DNA from 3 places in the Eubacterium sp. BL-380-WT-2B genome. Region 2 is predicted to be linked to each of the others. Evidence: riboswitches for the same ligand, from Rfam matches in the RefSeq annotation. Region 2 holds a riboswitch; each other region holds the start of a gene.
The links. Region 2 has a riboswitch for molybdenum cofactor ahead of FYJ53_RS08035 (4Fe-4S dicluster domain-containing protein). Riboswitches for the same ligand answer to the same signal wherever they lie in the genome.
Positions count from the first base shown of each region.

Region 1: it holds a riboswitch for molybdenum cofactor, as region 2 does, so the genes downstream of both, FYJ53_RS13510 (substrate-binding domain-containing protein) here and FYJ53_RS08035 (4Fe-4S dicluster domain-containing protein) in region 2, are expected to answer to the same signal.
Region 3: it holds a riboswitch for molybdenum cofactor, as region 2 does, so the genes downstream of both, FYJ53_RS02665 (formate/nitrite transporter family protein) here and FYJ53_RS08035 (4Fe-4S dicluster domain-containing protein) in region 2, are expected to answer to the same signal.

Region 1 is NZ_VUMP01000006.1:227,532-239,087, forward strand. Features, by position in the region: gene purB (adenylosuccinate lyase) at 1-1,023, opposite strand, end outside; gene FYJ53_RS13480 (pyridoxal phosphate-dependent aminotransferase) at 1,062-2,261, opposite strand; gene FYJ53_RS13485 (TIGR00282 family metallophosphoesterase) at 2,265-3,050, opposite strand; gene rny (ribonuclease Y) at 3,187-4,731, opposite strand; gene FYJ53_RS13495 (PP2C family protein-serine/threonine phosphatase) at 4,894-6,066, opposite strand; gene FYJ53_RS13500 ([Fe-Fe] hydrogenase large subunit C-terminal domain-containing protein) at 6,066-7,766, opposite strand; gene FYJ53_RS13505 ((2Fe-2S) ferredoxin domain-containing protein) at 7,753-8,004, opposite strand; molybdenum cofactor riboswitch at 8,145-8,262, shown strand; gene FYJ53_RS13510 (substrate-binding domain-containing protein) at 8,352-9,224, shown strand; gene FYJ53_RS13515 (ABC transporter permease) at 9,304-10,011, shown strand; gene FYJ53_RS13520 (ABC transporter ATP-binding protein) at 9,995-10,693, shown strand; gene FYJ53_RS13525 (MFS transporter) at 10,721-11,556, shown strand, end outside.
Region 2 is NZ_VUMP01000003.1:397,572-409,127, reverse strand. Features, by position in the region: gene FYJ53_RS08065 (YwaF family protein) at 1-29, opposite strand, end outside; gene FYJ53_RS08060 (4Fe-4S dicluster domain-containing protein) at 163-906, opposite strand; gene FYJ53_RS08055 (NADH-quinone oxidoreductase subunit NuoF) at 906-2,705, opposite strand; gene nuoE (NADH-quinone oxidoreductase subunit NuoE) at 2,702-3,190, opposite strand; gene FYJ53_RS08045 (MoaD family protein) at 3,208-3,483, opposite strand; gene FYJ53_RS08040 (aldehyde ferredoxin oxidoreductase family protein) at 3,554-5,350, opposite strand; gene FYJ53_RS08035 (4Fe-4S dicluster domain-containing protein) at 5,353-5,808, opposite strand; molybdenum cofactor riboswitch at 5,953-6,066, opposite strand; gene FYJ53_RS08030 (helix-turn-helix transcriptional regulator) at 6,241-6,456, shown strand; gene FYJ53_RS08025 (helix-turn-helix transcriptional regulator) at 6,453-6,668, shown strand; gene FYJ53_RS08020 (DUF3169 family protein) at 6,670-7,440, shown strand; gene FYJ53_RS08015 (MATE family efflux transporter) at 7,482-8,843, opposite strand; gene fucO (lactaldehyde reductase) at 9,157-10,305, shown strand; gene FYJ53_RS08005 (EAL domain-containing protein) at 10,393-11,556, opposite strand, start outside.
Region 3 is NZ_VUMP01000001.1:550,401-560,196, reverse strand. Features, by position in the region: gene FYJ53_RS02675 (class I SAM-dependent methyltransferase) at 1-404, opposite strand, end outside; gene FYJ53_RS02670 (flavoprotein) at 546-1,082, opposite strand; gene FYJ53_RS02665 (formate/nitrite transporter family protein) at 1,212-1,991, opposite strand; molybdenum cofactor riboswitch at 2,398-2,521, opposite strand; gene FYJ53_RS02660 (PadR family transcriptional regulator) at 2,696-3,031, shown strand; gene FYJ53_RS02655 (hypothetical protein) at 3,034-4,011, shown strand; gene FYJ53_RS02650 (KUP/HAK/KT family potassium transporter) at 4,198-6,198, shown strand; gene FYJ53_RS02645 (cyclopropane-fatty-acyl-phospholipid synthase family protein) at 6,252-7,418, opposite strand; gene FYJ53_RS02640 (DUF6718 family protein) at 7,715-7,948, shown strand; gene FYJ53_RS02635 (FUSC family protein) at 8,146-9,165, shown strand; gene FYJ53_RS02630 (hypothetical protein) at 9,274-9,796, shown strand, end outside.

The sequences.
Region 1 (11,556 bases), on a different contig from region 2:
GTCCGCCGCCAGGAATGCCTCTGGCACGGAAATACGCTTGTTGGCAGAATCGTCCAGCGTTCTTTCAAACCATTGGGTAGCCGCCGTAATGGCCGGGTTCAGAGAATCGACAATGATGTAGCGCGCCAGTGAACAGATACGCTCGGAACGCATGGGGTTTCTCTTGTAGGCCATGGCTGACGAGCCAATCTGTGTTTTCTCAAAGGGCTCTTCCACTTCCTTCAGGTGCTGGAGCAAACGAATGTCTGTGGCAAACTTACTCAGGCTCTGGGCAATACCGCTGAGCACTGCCAGAACCTGGCTGTCAAATTTACGGGGATAGGTCTGTCCTGTGACGGCATAGGTTGCCTTAAAGCCCATTTTTTCAGCTACCAGCCTGTCGATCTGCTTTACCTTTTCCTGATCATTTTCAAATAAGTCCATAAAGCTGGCCTGGGTGCCGGTGGTGCCTTTGGCGCCGCGCAGGCGCACGATGCTGATGAGATGGTCCAGATCTTCCAGGTCAATCATCAGGTCCTGTATCCAGAGACTGGCGCGCTTGCCCACAGTGGTCAGCTGTGCAGGCTGAAAATGGGTAAAGCCCAGGGTCGGCAGGTCCTTGTATTCCAGCGCGAATTTCGACAGAGCGCTGATAAGGTTCAGCAGGCATTTGCGGATGTGTACCAGGCCCTCCGTATAGGTGATAATGTCTGTGTTATCCCCCACATACGCGCTGGTAGCGCCTAAATGGATAATCCCCTTCGCTTTGGGGCATTGCTCCCCATAGGTGTGCACATGGGCCATCACATCATGGCGCAGGATTTTTTCTTCTCTGGCAGCTGTTTCATAGTCAATATCATAAATCTTGGATTTCAGCTCCTCAATCTGTTCGTCGGTGATGGGCAGTCCCAGCTCCTGTTCAGCTTCTGCCAGAGCAACCCAAAGCTTACGCCAGGTTGAAAACTTGTTATCGGCAGAAAAAATCCGGCAGACTTCCTTGGACGCATAGCGTTCAATCAGTGGACTCTCGTAAAATTCTTTCATCTTCTTACTCTCTTTCTCCTATTTATATATTAATGCGGTCATGCAGGGCATGCCGATGCTAAAAACGCTTCAATCCGGTTAAATCCTTCTTCAATCTCTTCCATCGAAGTGGCAAAGGATAAACGGATATGCTCGGTAACACCAAAGGCCTCACCTGGTATGGTAACGACCTTCTGCTCGTTCAGCAGCCTTTGTGAAAATTCGTATCCGGACGCAATTCCGTATCTATTATCCTCGATAACCTGGCTGATGTCTACAAAAATATAAAAAGTACTCTGGGGGTAGATATAGCTGAGCTGTGAGATTTTGTCCAGACGGGCCATCATTCCCCTGCGGCGCTCATCAAAAATACGGATAATCTCATTCACCACCTCACCCTTTTCCTCAAGCGCAGTGATCCCTGCGTACTGGGTAATGGTCGAGGGGTGGGAAATCGTATGCCCCTGAATCCGCTTCATGCCTGCGATAATGTCCGCGGGCGCTGCGGCGTAACCCAGCCGCCAGCCTGTCATGGCATAGGTTTTTGAAAAGCCGTTGACCAGAATAGTGTTATTTTTGATCGCTTCTCCCAAAGAAGCAATACTGACCATTTTGTTGCCGTCATAGACAAATTCCTCATAGATTTCATCGGCTATCACCAGGATATCTGCCGCTACTGCCACATCTGCAAGCGCCTGGAGCTCTTCACGGCTGTATAATACCCCTGTGGGGTTTACAGGCGTGTTAAGCATCATGGCTTTGGTTTTATCTGTAATGGCTGCTTTCATCTGCTCTGCGGTCATTTTAAAGGCATTTTCAGGGTCTGTATCTACCACTACGGGCACACCGCCTGCCAGCTTGACCATTTCTGTATAGCTGACCCAGTAGGGCTTGGGAATAATAACCTCATCTCCCGGGTTCAGAATGGTCTGTAAGGCCACTGAGAGGCTGCTTTTGGCGCCGCTGTTAACAATGATCTCATCCATGCCATAGCTCAGGCCGTTATCCTCCCTCAGTTTTTTGGCGATGGCATTGCGCAGCGCCGCTACTCCTGTCACTGCGTCATATTTGGTATGTCCGGCGTCGATGGCGGCCTTGGCGCCGTCACAGATGTACTCCGGCGTGGTGAAATCGGGTTCTCCGGTTCCAAAGCTCACAACGGATTCACCTGCTTCGCGAAAAGCCTTTGCCTTTTCCGACAGGCTCAGTGTCAGGGAATCAATACAGTTTTCTACTTTTTCTGCTACTCTTGCTCTCATTGTCTACTCCTCATAAATCCGGTATATCCGTTCAATTTTAACCGGCTGGTTTGTCATGTCGTCAACCTCAACCACGATCCCATTGATCTGCCAGGGGCGGGCTTTTTCGATGACAAAACGCTCTGGCCGTTTGGTCACCATATTACCTATAATAATGTCTTTTTCCACACCGATAACCCCATTTAAAGGGCCTGTCATGCCCAAATCGGTAATATAGGCGGTTCCGCCGGGCAAAATCCGCTCATCCGCAGTCTGCACATGGGTATGGGTTCCCACCACAATGGAGGCTTTTCCGTCCAGATAATACCCAAAGGCGATCTTTTCTGAGGTGGCCTCAGCGTGGAAATCCACAATCAAAAGGTCAAATTTGCCCTCAATTTCCGGCCATACGCGGCTGAACAGGTTAAAGGGGGAATCCAGCTCCGGCATAAAGATCTGTCCGGACAGGTTCATCACACAGATGGTTTTGCCGCTGTGCTCGAAAAAATCATAGCCCTTGCCCGGGCAGGGAGCCGGATAGTTGAGCGGTCTTATAATCCTTGGAAATTTCTCAATATAATTGACCATTTCTTTTTGCTGCCAGACGTGATTGCCCATGGTCATGACATCAATGGGCAGGTTAAACAGCTCCCTGGCGTTTTTTTCAGTAATGCCGTTTCCGCCGGAAGCGTTCTCGCCATTGACAATGGTAAAATCAATCTGATATTCCTCGATCAGGCTGTCCAGCTGTTCCTTGAGCACGGTTCTCCCCGGCCGGCTGACCACATCGCCAATCATTAATATTTTCATCGTTACTCCAGTCTTCTTTTCATGAATAAATAAAAGGGAAGGGGCTTTGCCCCTCCCCTTTTATTATTTTTAATCGGATCACAGATTCCTCAAAAGCCTTTCTATCCCTTGCAGGATGGCTTTTTCGTCATCTGCGTTACTTGGCATACTCCACGGCTCTGGTTTCACGGATGACGTTGACCTTGATATTTCCCGGGTATTCCATTTCAGATTCAATCTTCTTGGCAATATCGCGGGACAGCATCATCATGTCGTCATCATTGACAGAGTCTGGCTTAACCATTATGCGCACTTCGCGCCCAGCCTGAATCGCAAAGGATTTTTCGACACCATCAAAGGAGGTGGCGATTTTTTCCAGCTCTTCCAGCCGCTGTACGTAGGAGACAAGTGTTTCTCTCCTTGCGCCGGGTCTTGCGGCTGAGATGGCGTCAGCAGCCTGCACAAGCACAGCCTCAATGGTTGTGGCTTCCACATCGCCGTGATGGGCCTCTACCGCGTGGATCACATTTTTGTTTTCCTTGTATTTCTTCAGCAGGTTTACGCCGATTTCGACATGGTTTCCTTCAACCTCATGGTCGATGGCTTTGCCGATATCGTGCAGCAGGCCTGCGCGTTTTGCAATTTTAACGTTGGCGTCCAGTTCAGCGGCCATCAGGCCAGCCAGGTGGGCAACCTCAATGGAATGCTTGAGCACGTTCTGGCCGTAGCTGGTACGGTATTTCAGACGTCCTAACAGCTTGACAACTTCGGGATGTAATCCGTGGATACCTGTGTCAAAACAGGCCTGTTCTCCAACTTCCTTGATCTGAGCATCCATTTCTTTTTGAGATTTTTTTACAATCTCTTCAATTCTTGCTGGATGGATTCGTCCGTCAATAATCAGTTTTTCCAGTGACAAACGGGCTACTTCACGCCGGATCGGATCAAAACCGGAAAGAATAACGGCTTCCGGTGTGTCATCAATGATCAGGTCTATGCCCGTCAGGGTTTCCAGTGTACGAATGTTACGGCCTTCACGGCCAATAATACGGCCTTTCATTTCATCATTTGGCAGGTTGACCACAGTAATGGTATTTTCTGCCACATGGTCTGCCGCGCAGCGTTGAATGGACTGCGCAATCAGCTCCTTGGCCTTTTTGTCTGCTGTCGCTTTGGATTCAGCCTCGATCTGGCGGATCATTACCGCCGCTTCGGCGCGGGTTTCCTTGGCAACATCATCCAGTAAAATCTGTTTTGCTTCCTCAAAGGTCATGCCTGAAATACGTTCCAGTTCCCTGACCTGTTCTTCATAGAGGCTGTCCAGCTTTTCCTGTTTCTTATCAAGCTCTTTGTTTTTTCTTTCGAGCTTGTCCTCATTGCGCTCGAGATTTGCCGCCTTTTTGTCCAGGTTTTCTTCCTTCTGGATCAAACGGTTTTCCGTTTTCTGGAGCTCGGCGCGTCTCTCGCGGTTATCTTTTTCAATCGCTTCTTTTAAGGCTAAGGATTCCTCCTTGGCGTTAAACAGCATTTCCTTCTTTTGGGCTTCGCCCTCTTTGACTGCATCGTTTACGATTTTCTTGGCTGTTTCTTCAGCACTATTTATCTTGCCCTCAGCGACGTTTTTGCGGATAAAATACCCAACGCCAAAGGCAATGACTATACCAACGATTAAGCATATAGTTAATATGTCTATAACATTCACCTCCCTAAAGTAAATATTTTGTTATTATTGTTTTTTTAGACACTCATTATAAAGTCTATTTTATACTTTTTTGAATTTAGTGTCAAGAATCAATGCTATGTTAGAAGTTTATATTTTACCGCTTAAGTACAACTTAAACAAGCCGGCCCGCAGGCCGGCTGTTTACACGTACACAATATTGATGGATTTGTTGAGCTCCTTGAGCAAATTGATAAGGCGCTGGGTGATCTTCCACTTTGAGCTGAGCGCATCGGGGAAATCCGGGTTCTGGTGGGCCGGGTTGATGGAATTGCCCAGAATCAGATCCAGATGGGTGCAGTGGTTTACCAGCAGATCTGCCAGAATGGACGCGCCGTTGTTTCCCTCAAAGACTTCATGCCCCCGGCGCTTGTGGATATAATCCTCAATGATATTGACAGTTTCCTGGATGGTCAGCACCCCTTCGGTTACGAGGTCAATGGACTTCATACGGCCAACTGGCGGTACCCGTTCCGACATGGTGTCAAGATCAATATCGATTTTCTCATCGTACTCCCGGGACACAATATTGCTGGCGGTGCCGCCGCATACCACCTTTGTGCCCTTGGCTTCATCCAGAATCTCTCGGATCATCTGGTCCTTGGTCCGGTCCAGGGGCGGCCCTGAAAACAGCGTCACATACTGGTGCTCCTCGGCCTTCATCACCACAACTGTTGTGTCGTCGCCGGGCTCGCCGCCGTAAAGGTCATTGCAGGTCTCGATCATCCGCATGGAGATATCCTTTGAGGTGACCATTTTCTCATCATAGGTGCGTGCCAGAAGATAGTCGGCCGCGTCCTCCCACTGCCATCCGAAATTGAGCAGGGTTCCCACCCCGGCGTGGATCACACCGTCACTGAAAAAGCCAAGAACATCATTCTCCTCAATTTTCATGGTGGTTTCGTAGATCTGTTTGCCCTGGAACTCGATGGGATGGCGTTCCAGCTCTAAAATTTCCCCGTCCCGGATATAGACAATGGGCGGGTTGTCAAACTCAACGATATAAAGCCGCCGGGTTTTCCAGTAAACCTGGACGATGGTAAAGGTCGAGTAAGCCAGCTTCCGGACCTGGCAGACCGGGAGGGTGGCCTCCAGCGTTTCCACCACATCCTTGAGCGACATCTTGTCCTCCAGCATGGTCGCCGCAATGGTGGAGGTCATGGTCGCCAGGATATTGGCTTTCACACCGCTTCCAAGCCCGTCGGCCAGAACAACGATCACGCTCTCATCGTTGATGCGGATTTCCACATTATCGCCGCACAGCTCCTGGTGGTGCTTATTGATGCTGTCATGGGCAATATCGACAAAAAAAGCCATTATTCCTCTTCCTCTCTTGTTCCTACAACCTTTTGCAGCCGGGTCAGCGTAACTTTGGTCTCGGCAGTGGTTTCACCCAGCAGCTCTGCGATTTCATGGGCGACGCGCATCTGCTTGTCGATGACCTTCTGGGCCATATCCAGGGTTTCTTCCTGCATCTTCTGATATGCCCGTTCTTTTTTGATCTCTCTGGAGATGTCCACAAATATTCCCATGTACATCTTCTGTCCCGGGATATAGGTCAGAATTTCCATAAAATGGATATTGCCGCGGGCGTAAAGTCCCCGTCCGCTGTAATAATTGCCCTCGACATTGTCCAGCTTTTTGAACGGGTTGTAGTCAAAGACTTCAACGAAATTTTTGTGCAGCACATCGGTTTTGGCGGTCTTGAACAGCTTTTCGGCTGCCCCGTTAAAATCAACGATCCTGAAATCCTTGTCCAGCACCGCGATGGCGTTTGGCGTCGACGCGATAATTAAATTGGAGATGGCCTCGTTGCGGTTGCGCATAAAAGGCAGGCACATGTCCAGCTCTGCCATGCCGCAGTAAACCGCCGCGGCTTTTTCACGGCAGCTGTCATAACCGCAGGTACCGCAGTTCAGCTCGTCTTTCGGGGTGAATTTTCCTGTCTGCCGCAGAATTTCTTCAATGGCTTCCTCCGGCACACCCGCAAAGGGGTCCTTTTTCTCAACAGCGAAGCCACGGCTGAAATCTGGTGCCTGCTCCGGTGTTTCCGGGTCCTTCCGGGCATTATTATTAATGTAATCTGTCACGCGCTCGATCCGCTCATACTTGACCAGAGGGCTGTGGGTATTACCCGGGCCGTTGACACAGCCCTCGACGCAGGCGTTCATTTCGATCCAGTACTGGCCCTCCAGCTTACCGATATCATCCAGAAAGTCACGGCAGTTTTTGAGGCCGTCAATTTTTATGACCCGCCGGACGCCCTGCACACCTGGTACACTGGTCTTTTCCACACCTCCGGCCAGCGGATAGAAGCGCGCCACGTTACAGCCCGTCGCGTCAAAGCTGCCTGCTGGCATATCGGCTACATTAATCCCTTCTTCCTTAAACCACACATCCAGCTCATCAAAGGTCAGCACGCCGTCGATGATCGGACTGGCAGCGTCGACGGCTTCCATCTTCTTTGAGATGCAGGGCCCTGCGAACACAACTTTCGCGTTGGGATACCTTTCCTTCAGCATCATACCGTGAGCGGTCATGGGAGATACCACCTCACTCAGGTATTCCACCACATCGGGATAATATTTTTCGATCATCATGTTAACCGTCGGGCAGGAGGTTGTGATCACATGGCGTTTTGTGCCCCAGTAATCCTTGGCATAGTATTTTGAGACCTGCTCTGCCCCAATAGCAGTCTCCTCAATCACTGTAAATCCCAGAGCCCGCAGCCCGCCCAGTACCTGCAGCGGGTCTTCCGTATTAAACCCGGCGGGAAAGGACGGCGCCAAACTCAGAACCACCGGTCCCTCCTCCAGCCACTGCCTGATGCTGTCCACATCGCTGGCCACATATTTGGCATTCTGGGGACAAATCCGAAAACAGTTACCGCAGCCAATGCACAGATCCTCAACGATCTGAGCCTGATTATCCATCAGTTTAATGGCCTTTACCGGACAGTATCGAATACATTTATAACAATTCCGGCAGCTCGCCCTGGTAAAATTAATGACACCCATTATTTCCCTCCATTATCTGGTCAAACAGCTGGTCAACGCCCTCTGGCTTAACCGTATAAATATGATCGTCAACCTTGACAGCCACCCCGTCGCTGCAGGCGTCCAGACAGAAGGTACCCATCAGCTCCACTTCATTTTCGAGGCCCCGTTCAGCCACCAGCTCCTTGAAGCGCTGTACCACCTGATAGGAACCCTTGACATGGCAGGCACTGCCAATACAAATATGTATTTCCTTCATTTTTTACTCCTCAATATTGTTCTAATCCCTGTGTTCTTCTGACAGATTAATCCTAGCACGCCTGACAGCCCTTGTCAATTAGTACTGCCGCTTGAATTCTTCGCCATTTTCTGTTAAAATAGTCATATCGAAATCGTTTTAAAGATTTATCTATCCGAATTTTTTATCCTAAAGTCAATCCATGGATTCAAAATCGTCAGAGTGCAGCGGGAAACGGCTGTGCTTTCCATTGTGAGAAGGATAGATGATAAACGTGCGCACTGCGTTTATTTCCTCCTCGCAAATTATAATGGTATAGAAGATTATTCTTTTATATATTTAATTTTCATTATCAAGGAGGAAGAGAAATGAAAAAAAAATTAACACTGGTTCTGGCCGCGCTGTTGACGATGACCATGGTCATCGGCCTGGCAGGATGCAGCAGCAACAACAATACTGCTAAAACCGAAAAGCTGGAGCCAGGCTCCAACGGTGAAATTATTATGGCCACCACCACCAGCACACAGGACAGCGGTTTGCTTGATGTGCTCCTGCCCAAGTTTGAAGAGGAAACCGGCATTGCCGTAAAGGTTGTGGCCGTCGGAACGGGTAAAGCCATTGAAATGGGCAAAAACGGAGAAGCCGATGTGCTTCTGGTTCATGCAAAATCTCAGGAAGAGGATTTTGTCAAGGAAGGCTATGGCATCGAACGTTTTGACGTTATGTACAATGACTTCATTGTTCTGGGCAGTAAGGATGACCCGGCAAAACTGAAGGAAGTCGCTCCAAACGACGCGGTAAAAGCCTTCCAGACCATTGCTGAAACCCAGTCTGAATTTGTATCCAGAGGCGACAAATCCGGTACCCATACCAAGGAGCTGGGCCTGTGGGAAAAAGCAGGCGTTACCCCTGCAGGACAGCCCTGGTACATCGAATCCGGCTCTGGCATGGGCGACACCCTGAAAATGGCCAATGAAAAATTAGCCTATACCCTGTCTGACCGCGCTACCTGGTTAAATATGAAGGATAATCTGGATCTTGAAGTTGTTGTCGAAAAGGATGATAACCTGTATAACCAGTACGGAGTCATTGTCGTCAACCCTGACAAGGTCAGTGCTGAGCTGAACACCGACGGCGCCAAAAAATTCCAGGAATGGATTTTAAGCGACGAAGCGCAAAAGGCCATCGCTGATTATAAAATCAACGGCGAACCAACCTTTGTACCAAACGCCAGCAAATAAGCATTAACTGAATTTAGAATTTGTCAGCGTCCGTTTTTTCGGGCGCTGATTTTGAATTGACAGACTGACGAGGTTTCCTATGGATTATATTATCAATGGCTTCATTGAGGCCTTCCATCTTCTGATCTCCGGCGACCCGGAAATTTACCAGATTGTCGGGCTTTCCTTGTATGTATCCTTCTCCTCCACCATTTATTCCACTGTTCTCGGCGTGCCACTGGGCATCCTGCTCGGCATCAAGGAATTCAGGGGAAAGCGGATCGTATCCCGGCTGCTTTACACTTTTATGTCTTTTCCGCCGGTCATCATTGGACTGTTCACCTCACTGGTGCTCGCCCGCTCCGGTCCGTTAGGGCATTTAAAGCTCATGTACACGCCCACTGCCATGATCATCGCCCAGGTGATCCTCGTTACGCCTATTATCATGGGCATTGTGTTTAACGACACCACTGTCAACGGCCAGGTTGTGGTAACCATGGGTAAAACCCTTGGGGCAGGCGGCCGGGATATTCTCTTCCTGCTGATCCGGGAGCTTAAGGCCAGCATCATGATCGCTCTGGTCACCGGTTTCGGGCGGGCTGTATCCGAGGTCGGTGCTGTGATGATCGTGGGCGGCAATATAAAAAACTATACACGGGTCATGACCACCTTTATTGCCATGAACAATAACATGGGTGAATACGCTGTTTCCATCGCCATGGGCATTATTCTGCTGGTCATCTCTTTTGTCACGAATTCGATCCTGTACAAATATATGGTAGGAGACCCTTATGCAAATCGCGATTGAAAAACTCACCAAGACTTATCACGGAAAAACCGTCCTGTCACTGGACAGCCTGCGTCTTGAATCCGGAAAAATCCACGGAATTTTAGGACCTAACGGCTCAGGAAAAACCACCCTGATGAAATCTGTCGCCGGGCTTCTCGCCCCCACCAGCGGCGTCATCACTTACAATGGCCTCCCTGGTGATGAAACTGTGCTGAAAAAGCTGACCTACGCCAGCCACACCCCCTACCTTTTCGCCATGTCGGTCTATGACAACATCGCTTATCCCCTGAAGATACGCAAGTACGGAAAAGCTGCCGCCGCCCCCATCGTCGAGGGGCTGCTGCGGGAATTTAAAATCGAGGAGATCGCAAAGCAGAACGCCAAAAAGCTTTCCGGCGGCGAATCCCAGAAAACAGCCCTGGCCCGTGCGCTGTCCTTTTCACCAGATACCCTGCTTCTGGATGAGCCCACCGCCAACATTGACCCTCAGAGCCTGAAAATTATTGAAGCTGCACTGATTAAAAGAAACCGTGAAGCCGGACTGACCGTTATCATCATCACCCACAATCCAAGCCAGGCCTACCGCATCTGTGACTCCCTGAGCTTTATGGATTCCGGAAGGCTCCTCTTTAACGGCAGTGTCAAAGCCTTTAAAGCCTCGAAAAATCCAGTCATTCGGGATTTTATTACCTTAAACTAACGGGCAGCAAGCCCTCAGGAGGAACCAATGAACCAGCAAGCCAGTACCCGCGATAAAGATTGGAAAAAACGGATCATCCTTTTTTTAACCAGCCAGACCGTTTCCCTTCTCGGCTCTTCTCTCACCCAGTATGCCATCATCTGGTATGTCACACTGACCACCTCCTCAGGGCTTATGCTGACCATTTCCACACTTGTCACCTTTATTCCGCAGGTACTGATCTCCCTCTTTGCCGGCGTGTGGGCGGACCGCTATAACCGGAAACACCTGATTATCTGCGCCGATGCTCTGGTCGCCCTTTCCACACTGGGGCTGGCCTTCAGCTTTTTCGTGGGCTACCGGGAGTTATGGATTATCTTCCTGGTATCCGCTATCCGCTCGGTAGGCACTGGTATCCAGACCCCCACCGTCAACGCGCTCATTCCGCAGATCACGCCCAAAAGCATGCTTATGCGTGTGACCGGCTTTAACGGAAGCCTCCAGAACATGACCATGATTGTGGCTCCGGCGGTCAGTGGCGCCCTGCTGGCCACAGTGTCTGTGGAATCGACCTTTTTCATTGATGTTGTCACTGCCATCATTGGCATTTCCCTGCTGTCCATTCTCAAAATCCCACCCCACAAACGGGCTGAGTCTGCCAAGGACACGGGCACTGTTTCCGATTTAAAAACCGGCATTCTTTACGCTTACCGGCATTCTTTCATCAAGGTGCTGCTTGTTTTTTATGCGCTGCTCATGTTTTTAGTGACACCCACCGCCTTTTTGACCCCCCTTCTCATAGCCAGAACCTTTGGCGGGGAGGTATGGTATCTGACTGCCAACGAAGTCATCTACAGTGTCGGCGCCATGATCGGCGGCCTCGT
Region 2 (11,556 bases):
GCAAAGTAATGTTCGTAAAAATAATCCATGCTGCTTCCTTCTCTATTACATAATGTGCACAGTATAACATACCCCAAAAATTAATTCATTAAAATTTTAAAAAGCATGCGACAGAAAAGCCCCCGGCACCTTGGTACCGAAGGCTTTTCTGGTTAAGATCTCCTACTCAATCCCATATGTATGGGCAAGCACATCAGCCATGCTCTTCTTACGGCAGCTCTCACAAAGGGAATTGGTCTCCACACCTGCCCTTTCTCCCGCAAAACGAAGCTCAGCTTCTGTACTTATAATACTGCCACAAGATTCGCATTTTGCCAATGCAAAATTTTTTCCCCAAATCGTCCTTGTTTCGCCATCTTCAGACCATTCAATTGCGCCGGTAGGGCAAACCTGAGCACAGCTTGTGCAGCCTATGCAATCAACTGAAGGATTTTCGTAGGGTGTCGCAACTTTTTTAGTGACTCCACGGTTAATGGTTGAGATCGCGCCAGTGCCAAGGGCATCACAGGCTTTTGTACAAAGCCCGCATAAAATACACTTTTCACCATCCACAGGTTTCAGTCTTGATGTTTCAAAGGCCCCGTACTTGTCACACATGGCCTGTATTTCAGAGCTGGCAGGCGCCCTTGTTTTGAGCAGCATCAGAATTACTGAGCGTTCCTCTTTTATCCTTTCACTGTCAGTGTAAACCTCACAGGGACGCTCTAACGGGTAAACACAGGAGACAACCACCTTGCTTCTTCCATTTTCCACTACTTCTACAATACAGACCCTGCAGCACCCCTGTTCCGCAAGACCAGGGTGATGGCACAGCGTTGGAATATCAAATCCATTACGTTTCGCAACTTCTAACAGAAATTCACCCTTTTCGCAGGTACACTCTTTACCATTGATGCTGATTTCCATTATGCTTCACCCCTTTTCACTGCAACCACCGCATCAAAATTACAGGCCTCACGGCAGCTGCCGCAAGCAATACATTTAACCGGATCAATGTGATGCGGCTTTTTGACCTCGCCGCTCACCGCTCCAGCAGGACAGGCTTTAGAGCAACGCATACATCCTCTGCAGGCTTCCTCATCGATCACGAAGGCTGTCAGTTTTGGACAGACACCAGCAGGGCATCGTTTTTCATGGATATGCGCCTCATACTCGTCCCGGAAATATTTTATGGTTGTCAAAACTGGATTCGCAGCGCTTTTTCCCAAACTGCACAGGGATGCGTCCTGCATGGTATGGCAGATTTTTTCCATCAGCTCAATATCGCCTTCCTGTCCTCTGCCTTCACAGATATCGGTCAGTATGGTTAAGAGATGACGCAGTCCTTCACGGCACGGCGTACACTTACCACAGGATTCATCACACAGGAATTCAATATAATAGCGGGCAACCTCGACCATATAGCTTCGGTCATCCATGACAATCACACCGCCTGACCCCATCATAGCGCCATAGCTGGTGAGGGTATCAAAATCCATGGGCAGGTCTAAAAGCTCGGCAGGGATACAGCCGCCCGACGGGCCGCCAGTCTGCACCGCTTTAAAGGGCCGGTCTCCCGGAATCCCTCCGCCAATGTCATAGATCAAATGCCTCAGGGTACTCCCCATTGGTATTTCAACCAGGCCGGTACGCTTGACCTTGCCAACCAGGGCAAAGACCTTTGTACCGCTGCTCTTTTCTGTTCCTAATTCCTTAAATTTCGCGCCGCCGTCCTGGATAATTCTCGGAATATTCGCCAGGGTTTCAACATTATTCAATACGGTCGGCTTGTTCCACAGCCCTCTCTGAACAGAACGGATATATTTTGCTCTCGGCTCACCTACCCGGCCCTCTACCGACGCCATCAGCGCAGTGGATTCGCCGCAGACAAAGGCACCGCCGCCCCGAACGATCTGAATATCAAAGGATTTGCCTGTTCCCATGACAGAATCTCCCAGGAATCCTTTTTCTCTGGCCTGCTGCAGCGCGATTTTACAGTTTTCTACTGCCAGGCCGTACTCATCACGGATATACATATAGCCTTCCTGCGCATCAATGGCGCAGGCACAGATAATCATGCCTTCAATAACAGAGTGCGGGTCGCCCTCCAGTATTGACCGGTCCATAAAGGCCCCAGGATCACCCTCATCGCCATTACATGCCACATATTTTACATCCGAATCATATTTTAACGCCTGGCGCCATTTGGTTCCAGTCGGGAACCCTGCACCGCCGCGGCCCCGGATACCGGAGGCTTCTACCTCCCCAATGATCCTGTCCGCATCCATGGATAAGGCTTTTTTTAAAGCACTGTAGCCTCCTCTGGCGATATAATCGTCGATATTGGTCGGGTCAATCTCCCCGATGTTATGCAGTACCCACTTTTTCTGTGGCGCGTAGAATGGATTTTCATGCTGCGAGCGCACGCGTTTTCCATCATTTCCTTTATACAAAAGCTTCTCAATGATCTTTCCGCCAAGCACTGTATCCTTTATGATGCTGTCCGCGTCCTCTGGTTTAACCTTATAATAGGAGATATCCGCCGGCTCAATTTTAACGATGGGGCCATTTTCACAAAAGCCGTTGCAGCCCGTGGACTTGATCAGAGGGGATACCTCAATATCGGATTTATGCTTTCTGGCAGCTTTTTGAAGCGCCTCTAAAACCAGCAGACTCCCATTGGCCCGGCAGCCGGTACCGCAGCAGACTAAAACGTTTTGCTTCATGCTTCTGCGCCCCCTTCCGAAAGCTCCCTGTACTGGTTCAATATCTCGGGCAGCTTTTCAAGCGTTACCTTTCCGTAATATACACCGTCGATCACCATTACCGGCGCCAGCGCACAGGAACCGAGACAATTCACGGTTTCCAGCGAGAAAAGCCCATCCCCCGAGGTTTCACCCGGACTGATGTCCAGCTCACGCTTAATGCCGGTGATCAGATTGACAGACCCACGAATATGGCATGCGGTTCCGTCACAGAGCTTAATGATATGTTTTCCTTTTGGCTTTAAGCTCAATGCCCGGTAAAAGGTTGCCATTGAATATAATGACGATAACGGGCAATCCAGATATTCGGCCAACGCTTTCATTCCCTGCTCTGGAATATAGTTAAAATGATGCTGCATATCCTGCATCATTGCCAGAGAATGCCGTCTATCCCTGGGATACGCTGATAAGATTTTGTCGATTGATTCTTTTGTTATTTCCTGCATGGGCTCACTCCCCTTCCTCATCCTCCCGCAACAACGGGAAAAATTGCCACAGCACTGTTTTCGTTCAGAGGTGTCTTAAGCCCCTGCAAATGCTCGATATGGCGTCCGTCGACCATCAGGATAATCTCTGCTCCGGGCGCCTCTCCATCTGGACTTAAAACGTGATTCCTGAAAGCATCGCCATAGGTTTCAGAGAGGATATGCAAAAGCGTGTACATATCCTTACAGACCGGTACATCTGCCTGACGGCAGCCTGTATAATTCCGGATGGTAGCGAAAAATTTTACTTTCATCTTAATCTCCTCTTTGCGTTATGATGCATGAAAGGAGACAGGGCTGTGCCCCATCTCCGATATCTGTCGTTTAAAGTCCAAGCTCCTGAACTTTTTCCTCGGTTGGCACACCTTCTGTGCTCCAGCCGCGCACTTCATAGTATTCTTTCAGCATGACGTCAAGCTCAGCCACTTTGCCCTTTGCCGGGCCTTCCGGCAGGGCTTCGCGCAGTAGTCTTGGCGGCAGAGTATCTTTCTCAACACCTGCTGCAATATTAAACTGCTTTTCAATGTTCCAGATCCGTTCTCCCTTTAACAGGAATTCCTCATCCGTCTCATCTGAGCCTACAGCCTCGCGGTACTGCGCCGCAATCTCAGGCAGGCCGATGCCAAAGGTTGTGAACAGGCAGATGCCGCTGGAATCTACCGCTGCTGTGAGATCCTGGAAGGTCTTGAGAAGCGGCGCCTTGCCTTCAGTCACAAGCGGATCGGTCTTTAACGGAATCCCCAGAACCTCAGGTGAGGTCAGGTAACCACGGACATGGCAGCCTCCACGGTTGGAGGTCGCATATTCAAGGGCCATCCCCTGGACAGCGCGTCCATCATAAGCGGGCATTTCCTGTTTTTTAACGGACATGGACAACTCTGGCGCACCGTGTTTTTCTGCCAGGCGGTACGAGCCCTGAGCCAGCTCAACACCAAAGCCTTCCATTTTTCCTGTGAGCTCTGTCAGATCAACCATGGCCTGTGCGTCGCCAAAGGGCAGCGGACGGCCAATTTCTTCCTCACTCAGAAGCCCCTTTTCGTAAAGCTCCATGGCACAGGCAATGGTAGAACCAAGTGTGATCGGGTCCATGCCATACTGGTTACAGAGGAAATTGGCTTTGCAGATAGCAGCCAGATCATTGACACCACAGTCTGCACCATAGGACCAGCCGGCCTCGTATTCTGGGCCTTCACCCATGGACTTAAACGGCCCGTCCGGGATTCTGGTCACGCGGCCGCAGCCAATGGAGCAGCCAAAGCAGCCCTTGTTTTTAACCAGATAAGAATCGACCAGCGCTTCACCAGAGGTATCATCTGCCTTATCATAGACACCGCCGTCACGCCAGTTGCGAAGCGGCAGGCCACCGACTTCGTTGATCATATTGACCAGAACCTCAGTGCCATAGGTCGGCAGTCCTCCACCCGTAACGGGGTGTTCCTTGAGCTTGGTACGGGCATCGGTCATCGCTGCCATAAAACCTTCAGGCCGCGCCACTGTTACCCCGCCGCTTCCGCGAACCACTACAGCCTTTAGCTTTTTGCTGCCCATCACAGCGCCCATACCACCACGGCCTGCTGCGCGGTGCTTGTCATTCATGATGGCAGAATACAGGCAGCCCTGTTCACCGGTCGGGCCAATACAGGCGACACGCGCGCCTTCTCCGCAAGCTTCCTCCAGTGCTTCGGTCGTTTCATAAACGTCCTTCCCCCAGAGGTCTGAGGCATCTCTGAGCTCCACTGTGTCGTCATTGATATACAGGTAAACCGGACGGTCACTCTGGTTTTCAAAAATAATTCCGTCATAGCCTGCAAATTTCAGTTCGGGGCCAAAATGACCGCCGGAGTTTGAAGCGCCGATGGTTCCTGTCAAAGGCGCCTTTGCCACGACCTCATACCGCCCGCTGCAGGAAGCAGCCGTACCGGTCAACGGTCCTGTCATAAAAATCATTTTATTATCCGGACCAAGCGGGTCTACCTGCGGGTCTACCTCGTCACAGAAATATTTTGTTCCCAGGCCACGCGCGCCAATAAAATCATGGGCGGCCTGCATGTTAAGCGGTTCCTTTTTGATGGTTCCTGCTTCCAGATCAACGCGGATTAATTGTCCCATCCATCCATTCATCGTTATCCCTCCAATCCATAAACGTCTTTCAGCTGATCCGCAATGGCCTTTTTACGTTCCATTTCAACCGCTTCGCCATAGACAATGGCGCCAGACGGACAAAACTTGGCACATTTTGGATCGCCGTCACACAGATCGCATTTAAACACTTTTCTCTTAACCGGATTAAAGCTGATGTTGCCGAGCGGGCAGGCGTTCATACACATTTTACACACGATACATTTTGCTTCATCCATAACAAATGCACCGTTTTCATTCCTTGAGATCGCGCCCACCGGACACACCTTCATGCAAGCTGGTTCCTCACATTGCATACACATCACAGGAATGGTTACGGCTGCTTTTTCATAATCCATCACTGTTACATTTGACAATGATGGATTAAATTCCTGATAGTGTCCAAAAGAACAGACCAGTTCGCAGGTTCTGCAGCTTATGCACTTTTCAGGTTTAATCATGAGTTGTTTGCTCATACGCTTCTGGATACTGCCGACGCAGTACCCTCACACCTCCTTTGTGGTAAGTTTACAAAATGAGAATCGCTTTGTGTCCTGGAATTCAGGAAAACACAAAGCCCGCAGAAATAGCTTTATACATAGTAAAAGCAGTTTCTACGGGCTCCTTTGCAAAGATGGCAGACAACAGGGTTGCCCCTGTTACCCATTGGCTGGAAAGGCCCCGGAAGGGTCTTTCCAGCTTCAGAGCAATTCTATTGTTATCATTATCATAGCACATTTTTAAATTCTTGTAAACGTCTTAAAATTTTCTAAAGATTTATTTTTTCTTTTTTATCAAATTTTTGTTTGACAAATATTTTTGTCAATGTTAAACTATTTTTGACAAGAATATTTGTCAAGATGACAAAAATCATATACAAAGGAGGCCTGAGCATGCCCCTCAAAAACCGATTAAAAGAGTTCCGGGCCCGAGATAAAATCAATCAGTCAGAGCTTGGTAAGCTGGCCGGTGTATCCAGGCAAACCATCAGTTTAATTGAACGCGGAGATTATTCTCCTTCCGTAACGCTGGCGCTTAAAATTGCCCGGATTTTTAATACCTCCGTTGAGGACATTTTTACCTATTCAGATGAGGAGGACTCAGAATGAACACGCACAAAAACCACCTGAAAGATTACAGAATCAAACAAAAGCTTACGCCCGCACAGCTTGGCGAGCTGGCTGGCGTATCCAGGCAAACCATCTTTTTGATCGAGGAAAACCTTTATTCTCCCTCTGTCCGGCTTGCCGCAAAATTCGCAGATATTTTCAATACTACCATCGATTCCCTTTTTACCCATACCCTCGAGGAGGAAAAATGACATGAAAGCAAAAGAAAGCAAACACATTTACCTGAAATTTTTTACCCTGATCATCATATGCGGCTTTTTAGGCGGGCTGGCTGGCTTCCTGCTGAACTATCCAGGCTTTGACATTGTCGATAGCGTACAGCTGCTTCAAAACAACATTCTGGACTACGGCCTATATATATCTTCTGCCGGTTCTGTTGTTTTAATGCTCATCACCGCTCTGTTTTACCTTTCCGCAAGAAATACCTACAGACAGCTGGAAACAAACGATTCGGATGCACTTTATGAAAAAGCCGACCACCTCTGTGATACAGGGATAATCTTTGGCAACATCACGCTGATTTTCACCTTTGCTTTTTACGGTATCAATGTCAGCGGCATACACAATAACAGCTCCACTTCCCTTTTATGGGCACTCGCGGCATTTTTACTGCCAGTTATCTTCTGCGTTATCTTCCAGATTCTCTTTGTGAATCTGACCAAAAAGATGAATCCGGAAAAACAGGGAAACCCGCTGGATTTAAATTTTAAAAAGATCTGGATGAACAGCAATGATGAGGCGGAAAAATTCATTCTCTACAAGGCTGCCTATAAAACCTTTCAAATTATGCAGATGGCCTTTCTCATTGTCATGGTGCTGCTCATGTTTGCGGCCCTGACCACCCCCATTGGCGCGTTTCCTTTTATGATCATTGGTATTTTATGGGGACTGCAGAGCACACTGTGCTGCATCTTTTCCATGAATCTTCAAAAAAGCAAAAAAATAGACAGTGATGACTGTTAAACCAAAAAGGAGGTGCGCCGAAACGGCGTACCTCCTTTTTATCAGGCCTTCACTGCGTTCTTAATGCTTAAATCCATCCATTTCCTGCGTTTCCAACGGACTAAAAACATGGCAGCTCTCAGGATTTCATCACAGGCCATGGCGATCCATATCCCGATCAGTCCCCACCCCAGTATAATGCCTAAAACATAACACAGAACCACCGATACAAACCATTGTGAGCCAATACCAAGGGCGATGGGAAACAGAATGTCATTGGCCGCCTGAAGTGAGCGGACCATCACCATATTTACCGCACGGCCAAGCTCCAGAAAAATATCAATGAACATCACCTGCTTACCGAGGGCAATAACTTCCGGGTCAGAGGTGAAAAAACCAAAAATCTGATCACTGAACACAAAGAGCAGAAGCGCCACGCAGAAGGATACCAGCACAGATGACCGGAGTGTGGCCTTTACACGCCTGTCCGCATTGTCATACTCCCTCGCTCCAATCATATAGCCCACTAAAACCTGGGAGGACTGGGAAATTGCATTGCTGTACAGATAAGTGATCATGGCAAACATCACCGCATACACACGAGTTGTAATGACCACCGCGCCGCAGAGATTCACAAATCCCATTGTCACTGTCTGGCTCAGCGTCCAGGAAAGTGTCTCACCACCCGAAGGGATCCCGATAAACAGAAGCCTTTTAAGCATGGCGGACGGGAAAGGCCGCAATGTTTTTAAGGACATTCCCGGTTTGATTTTTTTAACGAACAGGCAGACAACAATCACCACCCCAACAAGCTTGGCGATGTTGCTTGAGATGGCGGCTCCAGTTACACCAAGAGGTGCCGGCAGGCCAATGCCGTTGATCAGAATGTAGTTCCCCCCAATGTTGAGCACATTCATAATAATGGAGACAAACATGGTTTCTTTCATCAGACGATTACTCCTGAAAATAGCCGAAAAGGTCAGAAATACAGCCTGCAGAAAAAGGCCCGCGCCAATAATCCGCGTGTAGGCAACCGTTTCGGGCATAATGGCGTCTGGCACCTGCAGCATATGATAGATGGACTCTGTAAAAAACAGCAGAATCGCGCTGATGATCACTGAGAAAACCAGGTTGACGATCAATGCCAATGTATAGATTGTCGACACATTTTTATAATTTTTTGCGCCCATGTTCTGAGAAACCAGAATCGTGGTCGCAAGGGAGATGATACTGAAGGAAATCAACAGGACATTGATAATCTGGTTAGCGTTCCCGATGGCGCCCACACCGGTCTGCGACACCTGTCCTACCATCATCTGGTCCGTATTCCCCACCAGCATCTGCAGAAAAAGCTCCACAAAAATGGGCCATGTCAGCTTGAATAAGGATTCTTTTTTTGTATTTTCCGGAAAAGTTGTGGTCATTTTTACTCCTGTCATATAATAAATTGCTTTGTTATTATAGCATAAACAAGGGTCGGATAAAGCTTTCGGTTTGAATTTGTGCACGTTTACGGTCATTAAATTATCAATTTTTAACGACCCTGATTTTTCTTTCTGTTTTTCTTTCATTTGAGAACAAAATATTTTCCTTTATTGTCTTTTGTAAAAACACCTTTCTTCTGTTGATGAAAACGTTAATAAATATTTGCATCAAATGAACATTAATCTATCTTGAGAATTTTACGAAAATTGAATAAAATAATATTAATTTTATTAGTTAAGGGAGATTACTATTATGGCAAATCGATTCGTTCTAAATGAAACATCATATCACGGCAGCGGCGCAATCAATGAAATTGCAACCGAAGCAAAGGCGCGCGGCTTTAAAAAGGCCTTTGTCTGTTCTGACCCTGATTTGGTGAAATTTAATGTGACAAAAAAGGTAACGGATATTCTTGACGAAGCAGGACTTGATTATGAAGTTTACTCTGAAATCAAGCCGAATCCCACCATCGAAAACGTACAGACTGGTGTTGCAGCCTTTAAGGCTTCCGGCGCAGACTATCTGATCGCCATCGGTGGCGGCTCCTCCATGGATACCGCAAAAGCCATTGGTATTATCATTACCAATCCTGAATTTGAAGATGTCCGCAGTCTGGAAGGTGTTGCCCCGACAAAGAATCCCTGTGTTCCGATTTTTGCCGTTCCAACCACTGCCGGTACCGCAGCAGAAGTCACCATTAACTACGTTATTACCGATGTCGAAAAGAAACGTAAATTTGTCTGTGTCGACGTACATGACATCCCGGTCGTTGCCTTTGTAGATCCGGACATGATGTCCAGTATGCCAAAGGGTTTGACCGCTTCCACAGGTATGGACGCCCTCACACACGCCATCGAAGGCTATACAACCTTGGGTGCCTGGGAGCTTTCAGATATGTTCCACTTAAAAGCCATTGAGATCATCGCACGTTCCTTAAGGGGTGCTGTCGAAAACACTCCTGAAGGACGCGAAGACATGGCACTCGGCCAGTACGTCGCGGGAATGGGCTTTTCCAATGTTGGTCTCGGCATTGTCCACTCCATGGCCCATGCCTTGGGCGCTGTTTATGACACGCCACACGGTGTTGCCAACGCGATCCTTTTACCCTCCATCATGGAATATAACGCGCCTGAAACCGGCGAAAAATACAGATACATCGCGCAGGCCATGGGTGTTGAAGGCACTGAGAGCATGTCCCAGGAAGAATACCGAAAAGCTGCTGTGGATGCGGTTCGCCAGTTGTCAATCGACGTCGGTATTCCTCAGGATTTAAAGGAAATCGTCAAGGAAGAAGATATTCCTTTCCTCGCACAGTCCGCATTTGATGATGCCTGTAAACCTGGCAATCCAAAAGATGCCAGCCTGGAAGACATTGTTGAACTGTACAAAGCTCTGATGTAAATCCTTTTTTACCATTCATTCTCCAACAATACCTCATCAAAAAAGAACCCACCAGATCATCCCTCCAGTGGGTTCTTTTAATATTTATTAACTTTCCTTTTTAAAACGTGCAAGACCAAGCCGCAGGGTAAGGCTTCCCCATTTAAAAAGCTTTTCTCTCAGTGTTACCGGTACCTTTCCATTGAAAAAAGACATGTCTCTGGAAATAAACCGATCATAAAATAGCTCCCGCTGCTCACATCCTTGACAGAGCTGTGAGCACTGCGCCAAGAGCTCGTAGCATTTATGCCTTTTCGCTTCAACTTCATCTACCCCCAGTGCTCGCAGTAATGCTGTATTACAATAGATAATGTCGTAAGTCTCCGCATTGATGATATAAACAAAGCTGTCTAATTCGTCCAGGATAGCTGTGTCCATATTAAAATAAGCATGCTGCTTTTGAAACTGCAACGCATGATAAACTGCATAGGTGTTTTTACCTCTGCATTTCGCCACATACAGAGCCGCATCTGCGTTTTGGTAAAGCGTTTTAAAGTCCCTTATCGCTTCCTCTACAAAAGCAATCCCCACAGATACCGTAATCTTTTTATCCTGAACCTCCAGCTCGCTAAGACGATCGCAAAACTTTTGCGTCAGACTGCAGATATCACTTTCATAATCCTCGCCCGTCACAAAAACAAGGAATTCATCACCACCAAGGCGCCCTGTAAGTGCCTTGTCACCAAAAACCTCTGGGATTATCCGTCCAATTTCCTTTAAAACGTGATCCCCCTCTGTATGTCCGTAAAAATCATTAATCTGTTTAAAATTATCAATATCCGCTATGAGTATAGCCGACACACCCTTGTCCAAAACGCTGATCTCTAAGCTCTGCTTTACCATTTCTTCAATGGTTTCTCTGTTATAAAGCCCTGTCAAAAAATCCTTCTGTGCTTTGAGTAAAAGTTTGTCAATACGTTTTTGTTTTCGTTTTTCCTCCTCAATATTTTCGGAGGTACCGATGGCTTTCATGGGCTGTCCGTCCTCGTCCAGCACCACCGTATAGGTAATGCGGTACCAGCAGTACTTGCCGTCTGGTTCCTGAATCTGTACCTCCGCCGAGGTTTTGAGCTTGCCCCCGCTGATATCCTCATAAAGCCGCAGATACTCACCGAGGGATTCAGGGGACACATAGCCCTTTGTCACGCTTTCGTCAGGCATATTGGGATACACCAGGCGCCGGCTTCCTTCTTTGTTCCACTTAGTTTCCTT
Region 3 (9,796 bases), on a different contig from region 2:
GACGCGATGACAATATCGTGCTTTTCGATATTTTCCCCGGGCTTCACATCATCCCAATTCAAAAGCCGGGTGGTCAGATTTGACACACCGGCAGCGGCAGCGTTTTCCTGACACTTTTCCAGCATTTGCTGGGACACATCCAGGCTGGTGACACTTTTCGCCATACCGGCAATCGGCACAGAAAGCCTGCCAGGCCCACAGCCCACGTCCAATACTGTATCTTCCTTTGTAATAATCAAAGCGTCCAGCTGATTCTGTGTGTACTCTCTTTCCAGCTGTGCCATTTTATTGTACATACGCGCAACCGCGCCCCACATTTTTGCAGGGTCGCTGTTCATTGGGCTCGCCTTGCCTGCCGGATGGCTTAATTCTGAAATTGCCGCCCAGTTTACTAATCCATTCATAGCTTCACCACATTTCCTGTTTTACTGGATTATTTTTTTAGTTGATTCTGAAAATATTTCCTATTACATTTTATCTCTTTTATTTAAAATTGTCCATGCTGTTTCCAACAAAGACAATTTTTTACCCTACTTTTCCATTTTCTAAATTTCTGTCATTTTCTCCAATGCCTTGATGATCGTCTGGAAAATCTGTTCATTAGACGGCATGCGGTTGGGCGCTCTGCCCTCCCCGTTTTCAACAAAAATACAGCCATCTTCCTTTAAAGTCTGGATATTCCGCTGCACACTGGGCTTGCTGTACATCATCGGATTAATGTTATTGGCAAACACAATGGGGGCTGTGGTGGAAAGAATGGTCGTCGTCAGTAAATTATCCGCTATGCCATTGGCCGCTTTGCCAATGGTATTGGCCGAGGCTGGAGCGATCAGCAGCAAATCAGACTGGTCAGAGGTTTTGTGCTCAGGATCCCATACCTTTGGTTCCTCAAACTGGTCGATTTCAACCGGATTCCCCGACACGCGCCGCAATGGAAGCGGTGTAATAAAATTAAGGGCATTCGGGGTTAATATCACCTTTACCTCTGCTTTTTCATTTCGCAGCATCCGGATGAGTCCAGGAATCTGGTCAACCGGCGTACATGCCGTAATCCCAATGGTTATGTTTTTTCCAATCAGCATTTTCATTTCTCCTGTAAACATTTAAATTTTCTCATTCATTATAGCACAGATAAAACAGAAGACGTAAACCGCTTTCAAATTTATATTAAGAATACCCTTATATATATAAAGGTATTCCTTTATCATTCTCTAGTTATTTTTACGAATGTATGCATAATAGTAAGCGCATGGTACGATTATGGCGCCGCCGATAATATTGCCGAGTGTGACAGGCAGCAGATTGTTGATAAACATCTGCCCCCAGCTGACATCTGCCCCCAGGAAAATTCCAAGAGGAATATAGGTCATATTGGCAACACTATGTTCAAAGCCCGCAAAAACAAAAAGCATGATCGGAAACCAGATCGCAAAGATTTTGCCGATCATATCCTTTGAGCCGGCCTGCATCCAGCACGCTAAAACAACCAGCATATTACATAGAATACCGCGGATAAGCGCTGTTGAAAAAGGCATCCCAGCCTTTGCCTGTGCAACGGCCACCGCTTTTTCCAGCACCGCGTCTGCATAAAGACCGCTTTTGGCCAAAACAAAAGCCAACAAAATCGATCCGATTAAATTGCCGATATAAACAACCACCCAGTTTGTCAGCATCCCTTTGATGGTAATTTTTTTATCCATCAGGGCCAGTGTCATCAGGTTATTGCCTGTAAACAGCTCTGCGCCGCATAATATTACCATCATCAAGCCTGCCGGGAATACCGAAGCGCCAATAAACTTAGCGAGCATAGCCTCGCTTAAGGCGCCTTTGCCAATTCCTGTCGCCAGTAAAAATCCATGGGCGCCAAAGCCAATAAAAATACCTGCAAAAATGCCGAGAATCAGCATTTTACCAATGGAGAGGGAGGCCTTTTTCACACCATTCCCAACCCACACTTCTCCGATCTCCGCCGGAGAAAGAAAACCATTCATTTCACGCACCTCCTGAATGTTTATTTCAGAATTATATCATAACTTCAAGCGTTGTAAAAGTATAAATTTTTATCCTATTTAGCCTTATTTTTATATTTTAAACATTATAAAATAGCATCAAATCGCTATAACGTTAATTTTTAAGAAATTTTTATAAGTTAAATATAAAAATAACTTATATTTCAAAACACAAAAAGCAGAACCGCATGGTCCTGCTCCATTCAGCAAAGGATTCAAACGGCCGCCGAGGATGCGACGGCCCTTTGACTTGGTAGATTATATAGATTAGTGCCTTTTGTTTTTAATGACAAAAGGCAGCAGGAGCTCATGGATAAAATAACCATCTTTTGAAAAATCATTAAAAAAGGGCATACTTCTCCCGTGTCGAAATATGCCCCTGAAAATTTTCAGGAATCATCTGCATTCTTCTCAAACACGGAAAGCATATCCGTTTCCAGATATACTCATCGGTCCCCGGCCATGGGGGCTTCACTTCCTTTAGGCTTTTGGACTCGAATGCGGTTATTTTTTTGTTTATTTCTTCCAGATAAACTGAAACCAATGTTACGTTTATTATAAATCATTTCCAGCATGAAGTCCAGCCTTTTCTTTCAGACATTTTCAAACAAAATACTGTATCTTCTTGACATACTGTGTATAACACACTATAATGTGATTAACAGCAAATAAAGGAGGGCCGTCATTTGGAAAAGGATAGTGTTTTGTCAAGTATGGTATCAGAGCTGCGCCGGGGAACACTGGTGCTCTGTGTTTTAAGCCAGCTGAAAATACCCATGTACGGCTACAATCTGGTAAACACACTCAATGAAAAGGGTATCGCGGCAGAGGCAAATACGCTCTACCCGCTGCTCAGACGCCTCGAAAGCCAGGAGCTTCTCGAAAGCTCCTGGCAGACAGACGGACCAAAGCCGCGAAAGTACTACCAGACGACTGAATTCGGCAATGAAATTTGCCGGCAGTTAAAACAGCATTGGGATAAAACAGTCAGCAGCATAAATCAGATTTTTGAGGAGGAATAAAAATGAAAAACGAACTGATTGATCGGTATGTCTACGCGGTTACAAGGCGGCTGCCTGCCCGACTGCGAAACGATATTGACAAAGAGCTGCACTCGCTCATCGAAGATATGCTGGAGGCCCGGTGCGATGGTCTGATGCCTGAAGACCGTGATGTCCGGGTCATTCTCACGGAGCTGGGAACCCCGTCAGAGCTGGCCATGAGCTATATGCCTGAAGGCCGCGACCACCTTATCGGCCCTGCCTATTACAGCCAATACAAAATGGTTACCGGCATCGTTCTGGCTTCTGTGACCTTCGGGCTTGTTCTTTCTGGATTTATCTCATTTTTCACGGACAGTCACGAGGCACTGTACATTACCCTTTTCTCATGGATTGGTACACTGATCACTGGCCTTATCGCTGCTTTTGGCGCGGTTACTTTTATTTTCGCGGTCTTTGAACGAAAAAATGTCGCCCTTAATTTTGGCGGCAGTGAGCTTGACAGTCTGCCCCCGGTTCCAGAAAGAAAATCTGTTATTCCAAAGGGAGAGCCCATCGCCGGCATCATTTTTTCTGTGATCTTCTGTGTAATCTTTCTGGCCGCTCCTCAGATTATCTGCGCAAAATTCAGCGCAGATCAGCCTTTTATCCCTGTGTTTAACGTAGACCGCATTCACCAGCTATGGTATGTCTTCGCAGGCTTCACGATCCTCGGCATTATGAATGAAAGCTTTAAACTCTATGAAGGCCGTTACACTAAAAGGCTGGCTATTGTCACAGTGGTCTCAGGTGTCCTGAGCGCAGCTCTGACGCTGATCCTTCTGTCTGATCAGCAGATTTTAAACAGCGCTTTTATCGCAGCGATTTCCAGCAGCTTGTCGAATGCAGCCGTCACAGGCTTTCTAACCCATTTTAACCTGTACTTCATGGCGATCATTCTTTTTGCGCTCCTTCTTGAAATGGGTGTCACCCTGTTCAAAGGCTTCTGGTATGACCGTTAAGGAATTGCAGCAGACCTGGCAGCTTCTGCCGGGTCTATTTTCTTTATAACTTTTCATAAATTTCTTGTTAAAAATATATAAATTTTCCGATAAAAGGGTATAAGTATTCGAAACATTCGTGTCCGCAGTGTTTTGCAACACGGAGGTTGTCTTTTAATACACCAAGAGGAAAAGTAGAGGATTAAAATGAGACACTTAAAAAAATCGACAGAAATTCCTGTTAGCCTGGGCGCTGCCATTGTAGCCCTTGGCGTCGTCTACGGTGATATCGGCACCTCGCCGATGTATGTTATGAAGTCGATCATTGCCGGCAACGGCGGCCTGAACGCCATCGATGACAACCTGATCCTGGGAGCCCTGTCCCTGGTGATCTGGACCGTCACACTCCTTACCACAGTCAAGTATGTTCTTATCGCACTCAAGGCCGACAATCACGGCGAGGGCGGTATTTTTTCGCTGTACAGCCTGATTAAAAAGTACAAGGCCTGGCTCATTGTCCCTGCCATGGTGGGCGGCGCGGCGCTTTTGGCCGATGGGATTCTCACCCCGGCTGTCACAGTTACAACTGCCATTGAAGGACTTCGGAGCCTGCCGTTTATCTACCGTTTTCTGGGCGATGAGCAGAGCCGCATTGTCATGATTACACTTGTCATCATAGCGATTCTGTTTTTTGTCCAGCGGGCTGGTACCAAATCCATCGGTAAGTCTTTTGGCCCGGTCATGACCGTGTGGTTTCTCTTTTTGGCCATTTCAGGCATTGCCAACATGGCTGGCAACTGGGAAATTCTGAGGGCCTTTAATCCTCTCAGAGGCGCCGCCATTCTGTTCAGCCCAGACAACCAGGCCGGCGTCATGATTCTCGGCAGTGTGTTCCTGGCGACCACCGGGGCCGAGGCGCTCTATTCAGACATCGGCCACGTGGGAAGGGGCAATGTCTATGCCAGCTGGCCCTTTGTCAAAGTCTGTTTGATCTTTAACTATCTGGGCCAGGGCGCCTGGCTCATGGCAAACAAGGGGAATACCACACTGGGCACTCTGCCTGATCTCAACCCTTTTTTCCAGATGCTCCCAGACAATATCCGTATTTTCGGTGTGCTTCTGAGCACTCTGGCAGCCGTTATCGCATCTCAGGCTCTGATCACCGGCACCTTCACACTGGTATCTGAAGCGATCAGCCTTGACCTTATGCCGCACATGCGCATCACCTATCCCTCTGAAACCAAGGGACAGCTCTATATCCCTCTGGTCAACCTGATCATGTGGCTGGCCTGCAGCGGCGTCATTCTCTATTTCCGTTCCAGCGCGCGGCTTGAATCTGCCTACGGGCTGGCCATTACGCTGACCATGCTCATGACCACACTGCTGCTGTTTATGTATCTGCGCTGCCTGAAAGGTCTGAAAATTCTTCCTTTTATCTTTCTGGTCTTTTTTGGCGGGCTCGAGGGGACCTTTTTTCTCTCAAGCCTTTCAAAATTTGAAAGTGGCGGCTATGTGGCGCTGCTCATTGCGGCGATTCTTTTTGCGGTTATGGCCGTATGGCACCGTGGAACAGACATCGAGCGCTCTCAGGCCCTTAAGCTGCATATTTCGGACTATACCGCCATGTTTGGAGATGTTCACAGTGACAACAGGCTCATCACAGTATCGGATAATCTGGTCTACCTGATGAACGAAACCGAGGGTGACACCATCGACCGCGACATTTTATATTCTATTTTCGACAAAAAGACAAAGCGAGCAAGAGCCTACTGGTTTGTCAGCGTCAGTGTGACTGATGAGCCCTACACCCGGGAGTATACCGTTGACAGCTTTGGCACTGATTATCTTTTCAGGGTAAAACTGTACCTCGGCTTTAAGGTAGACCAGCGTATCAATGTCTATCTGCGCCAGATTGTCGGCGATCTGATCACCAGCCATGAGCTCCCGCCACAGCAGCGCCGGTATTCCATTGGCGACAACAGCACTGTAGGGGATTTCCGGTTCTGCATTCTGCGCAAAATGCTGGTACCCGAAAGTGACATTCATCCCTCTGACTGGGCCGCTGTTTCCTTAAAATATATGATCCGCCGCGTCGCCGGTTCTCCGGTGCAATGGTATGGCCTGGAAAACGCTTCGGTGATTGTGGAGTATGTACCGCTCTTTATCAAAATGAAAGCGTCCAATCCCTTAAAACGGGTAGACGTATGACCCTGTTTCAAACAAAAAAGAGAACCGCGATTTTCCGGTTCTCTTTTTTATTTTTAATACCATCTGGTCATCGGCAGGTCGTTATTCACGCCTTTGGTCATCAGAATCTGGCTCAGGTCGATGATCCCATTGTGGAAGGTTGCGGCGCAGGAGCAGAGGTATAGATCCCACATTCGGATAAATTCATCGTCAAACATTTCGCGCACCTCATCCAGATGCTCTCTGAAGCCCTTGTCCCAGCAGAGCAGAGTCTTGGTATAATGCCGTCTCAGGCTCTCCACATCAATGACGTAAAAGCGGTGCGAGGCAGCCAGGCTGATCATTTCTCTGAGCGAGGGGATCATGCCGCCCGGGAAGATATACTTTTTAATCCACGGGTCACCCGGATGTTCCTCCAGAGCACTGATATAATGCAGCAGAAAGAGCCCTTTGGGGTTCAACACCTTATCCGCGCAGGACAAGAAAAGATCATAATTGTCTCTTCCCACATGCTCGACCATGCCCACGCTGACAATACGGTCAAAGGTCTTTCCATATTTTGGCAGATCCCGGTAATCCATCAGCTCTGCTGTCAGCTGGCCTTCCAGCCCTTCCTCTGCAATGCGCTCGCTGAATTTTTTGTGCTGCTCAAGACTCAGGGTAATGCCCACGCCGTTGATTCCGTATTTTTTGGCGGCCTCGATCAGGAGGAATCCCCAGCCGCACCCAATATCCAGAAGGCTCATTCCTTCTTTCAGGTACAGCTTTTCAAGGATATAATCGACCTTATTGACCTGAGCGTCATAGAGGGTATCGTCTGGATTTTTAAAATAACCGCAGGAATAGCTCAGCGTATCGTCCAGCCATAGCCTGTAAAAATCATTGCCGATATCGTAGTGGGAGGATACCTCATCCTTTTGGTTTTTCTTGGAATTTGAGGTGAAGATCAGCTTTTTCAGGGCAGTTTTATCCAGAGAAAATTTACCCATCTGACCAAGAAGCTGGTCAAGCGCCTGGAAAAGGTCGCCTTCCACTTCGATATCGCCGCGCATGTAGGCTTCGCCCAGTGCCAGCGAGGTGCTGCGTCTGAGCTCCTTTATGTCCAGACTTTTGTTAAACCGGACCACAAAGGCCGGTTTGCCCTCGCCCACTAAAACTTCTTTTCCGTTTATTTTAATCAAAAACGGATTTTCGTCAAACTTTTTCAAAAATTGAATCATCAGATTGTCTTCAAGCTTCATGTTCATTCTCCTTATATCGTCATAGCTCAAATGCACGGTTGGGCGCGTAACATTTCAGAGCTTTACTTTATAAATTGTACACCCCTTTAAGAAGTATTGTCAAACTAACATATTTCAATAATTTTTACCCGTTTTATGCGATTTTAAACGTTATATATAATTAATTTTTATATTAAAAAATGTTTTTATTTTCGCTGAAAACGGATTCTTTTTTGACAGGACTATTTTTTATCTCTATCCCTTTTCCGCACTGCCTGTTACTGTGCTATAATAAAAACAAAAAGGAATGAATCAAAATGGCTTATCTAATTGCCCGACAATTCGACAAACCCGGCTGCATCGCCATCAAATCTGAGGCTGGAGACGCACTGAAGGAGCAGGCCCGCCGCCTGGCAAAAATGACCATTCACACCGGCGTACAGGTCAGCGTCGTCTATAACGAAGAGGATTTTGAGGAGTATGCTCCTCAGACCATTTACGAGGATCATGACGCCTTTTTTACCGAAGTGCTGGATCTGGCGGAATGGTAGCGCTCTTCACAAAAGCTTTTCTTAAGCTTTTTTAACAACCGTTTCAAAAAGTTTCAATCCATTATTTTTATTTCATTGAACGTAAAATTGCAACCGGATTCAGCAAAATTCCTCTAAATTGACGTTCTTGTTTTTTGTCTTTTATTCCGTTATCATATTATTTATAAGTGATCAATAAAGGATTGGAGGAATACTGCTTGACATTAAATAAGACGACGGTAAAAGCCGGATTTAAAACCTTCTGTATCAATACAGCACGTTTTGCGTTCATCCTTCTTTTTATCAGCCTTTTCGCGCATTTTTTTGGTCAGGAAAATCTCCTGCCGTCCATTGCCATTATCGTTGCCCTTTTGACCTTTCCGGCCTGCGATATGGAACTGAAACCCGGTTCCATGACCTTTCTGCTTTTCTTTTTCTTTGCAGGCTCAGGTCTGGTTTCTGCCCTTTCTCTTATCAACGTGTGGGCAGGCCTTCTGCTGAATTTTGTTTTTATTTATCTGATGATGGCCTTCTGCTCGGAGCCCTCTGTGCTCAGACCGCACATTATCTTTTTACTCTGCTATATTTTCTGCCAGTCCACCCCTGTGACAGGACACGCCTTTGTCCTCAGGATGGCCGGGCTTTTAGCCGGCGCTGCCATCACAGCCATTGTCACTGCTGTTTCCTGGAAAATAAAGGGCTTTGATCCTGCCAGGCAGCGCAGCCTGAAGGAGCAGGCCCAGCTCTGCCGGAAAAAGGACCATGCTTTTATTCTGAAGATGACACTGGGCCTTACACTGGCCATGTTTATCGGGATGGCCTTTGGCCTTAAAAAGCCGCTGTGGATCAGCATTGTGGTGATGTCGCTGACGCAGATTGATTACAGCGAAACCCTCACACGGATCAAGCACCGTTCCATCGCCACACTGGCGGGAATTGTTCTTTTCGTGCTGCTGTTCCAAATGCTGGTGCCCGAAGGATATGGCGGCGTTCTGATCCTGGTTCTGGGCTATATCGGCAATTACCAGTTTGCCAAGCCCTATAAATATCAGCAGCTCATTAACTTCATGAGCGCTCTTTTCGCATCGCTGGTGCTCTTTGACCTTACCTCGGCCATTATCAACCGGGTGCTTTGCCTGCTGACAGGCATTCTGATTGTTGTCGCCATCCGCCACCTTGGGGCTTTTGCCCGAAAAACCTTTTTCAGCCCAATGGCGCCGGGCCCCGAAAATCAGTGACTTTATATAAAGGATGGGTATGCTCCCATCTTTTTTTATTTCCAATTGAAAATCGGGACAAGTTCTGATAAGATTAAAGTTACCCACAACATTTAGGAGTAAATGCTGATGAAACCACTAAAACTATGGAAACGAATGGCGCTGCGCGGTAAAGTACTTACCATTATTTTACTGCTTCTGCTAATTTCTGCTATTGTCGGGATTGGCGCTGCCGTTTATCATATACCGCTGTTGGTTCAAAACCGGGCGGTTCAGTCTGTCAACGCACTTTTTACTGAAAACGATGCGGGGCTGGCCGAAGGCGTTGCACAGAATACCGGCCAGATCTCTGACAGCATTAAAAAGGCCAATCAGATCAAGGATGAGGCTATGCGCAGCTTTCTGCTGCAGCGCACCGCCACTGCCCAGAAAATGGCCGATGTCCTTAACGGGGTTTCTGCCCTTTATCAGACAAAGGAAGATGGGTCCCGCCTGGTCGTGAGGACCATACAGCCATTCCAGGTCGACAACATCAATAAAAATCTGACCGAGCTGGACGCTATGGGAAAAACAGATTTCACGGCAGCGGTTCGACAGGATTTTGCCGATGCTCAGAACCAGTACAATATTTACAAACAGATCAACGACCTGC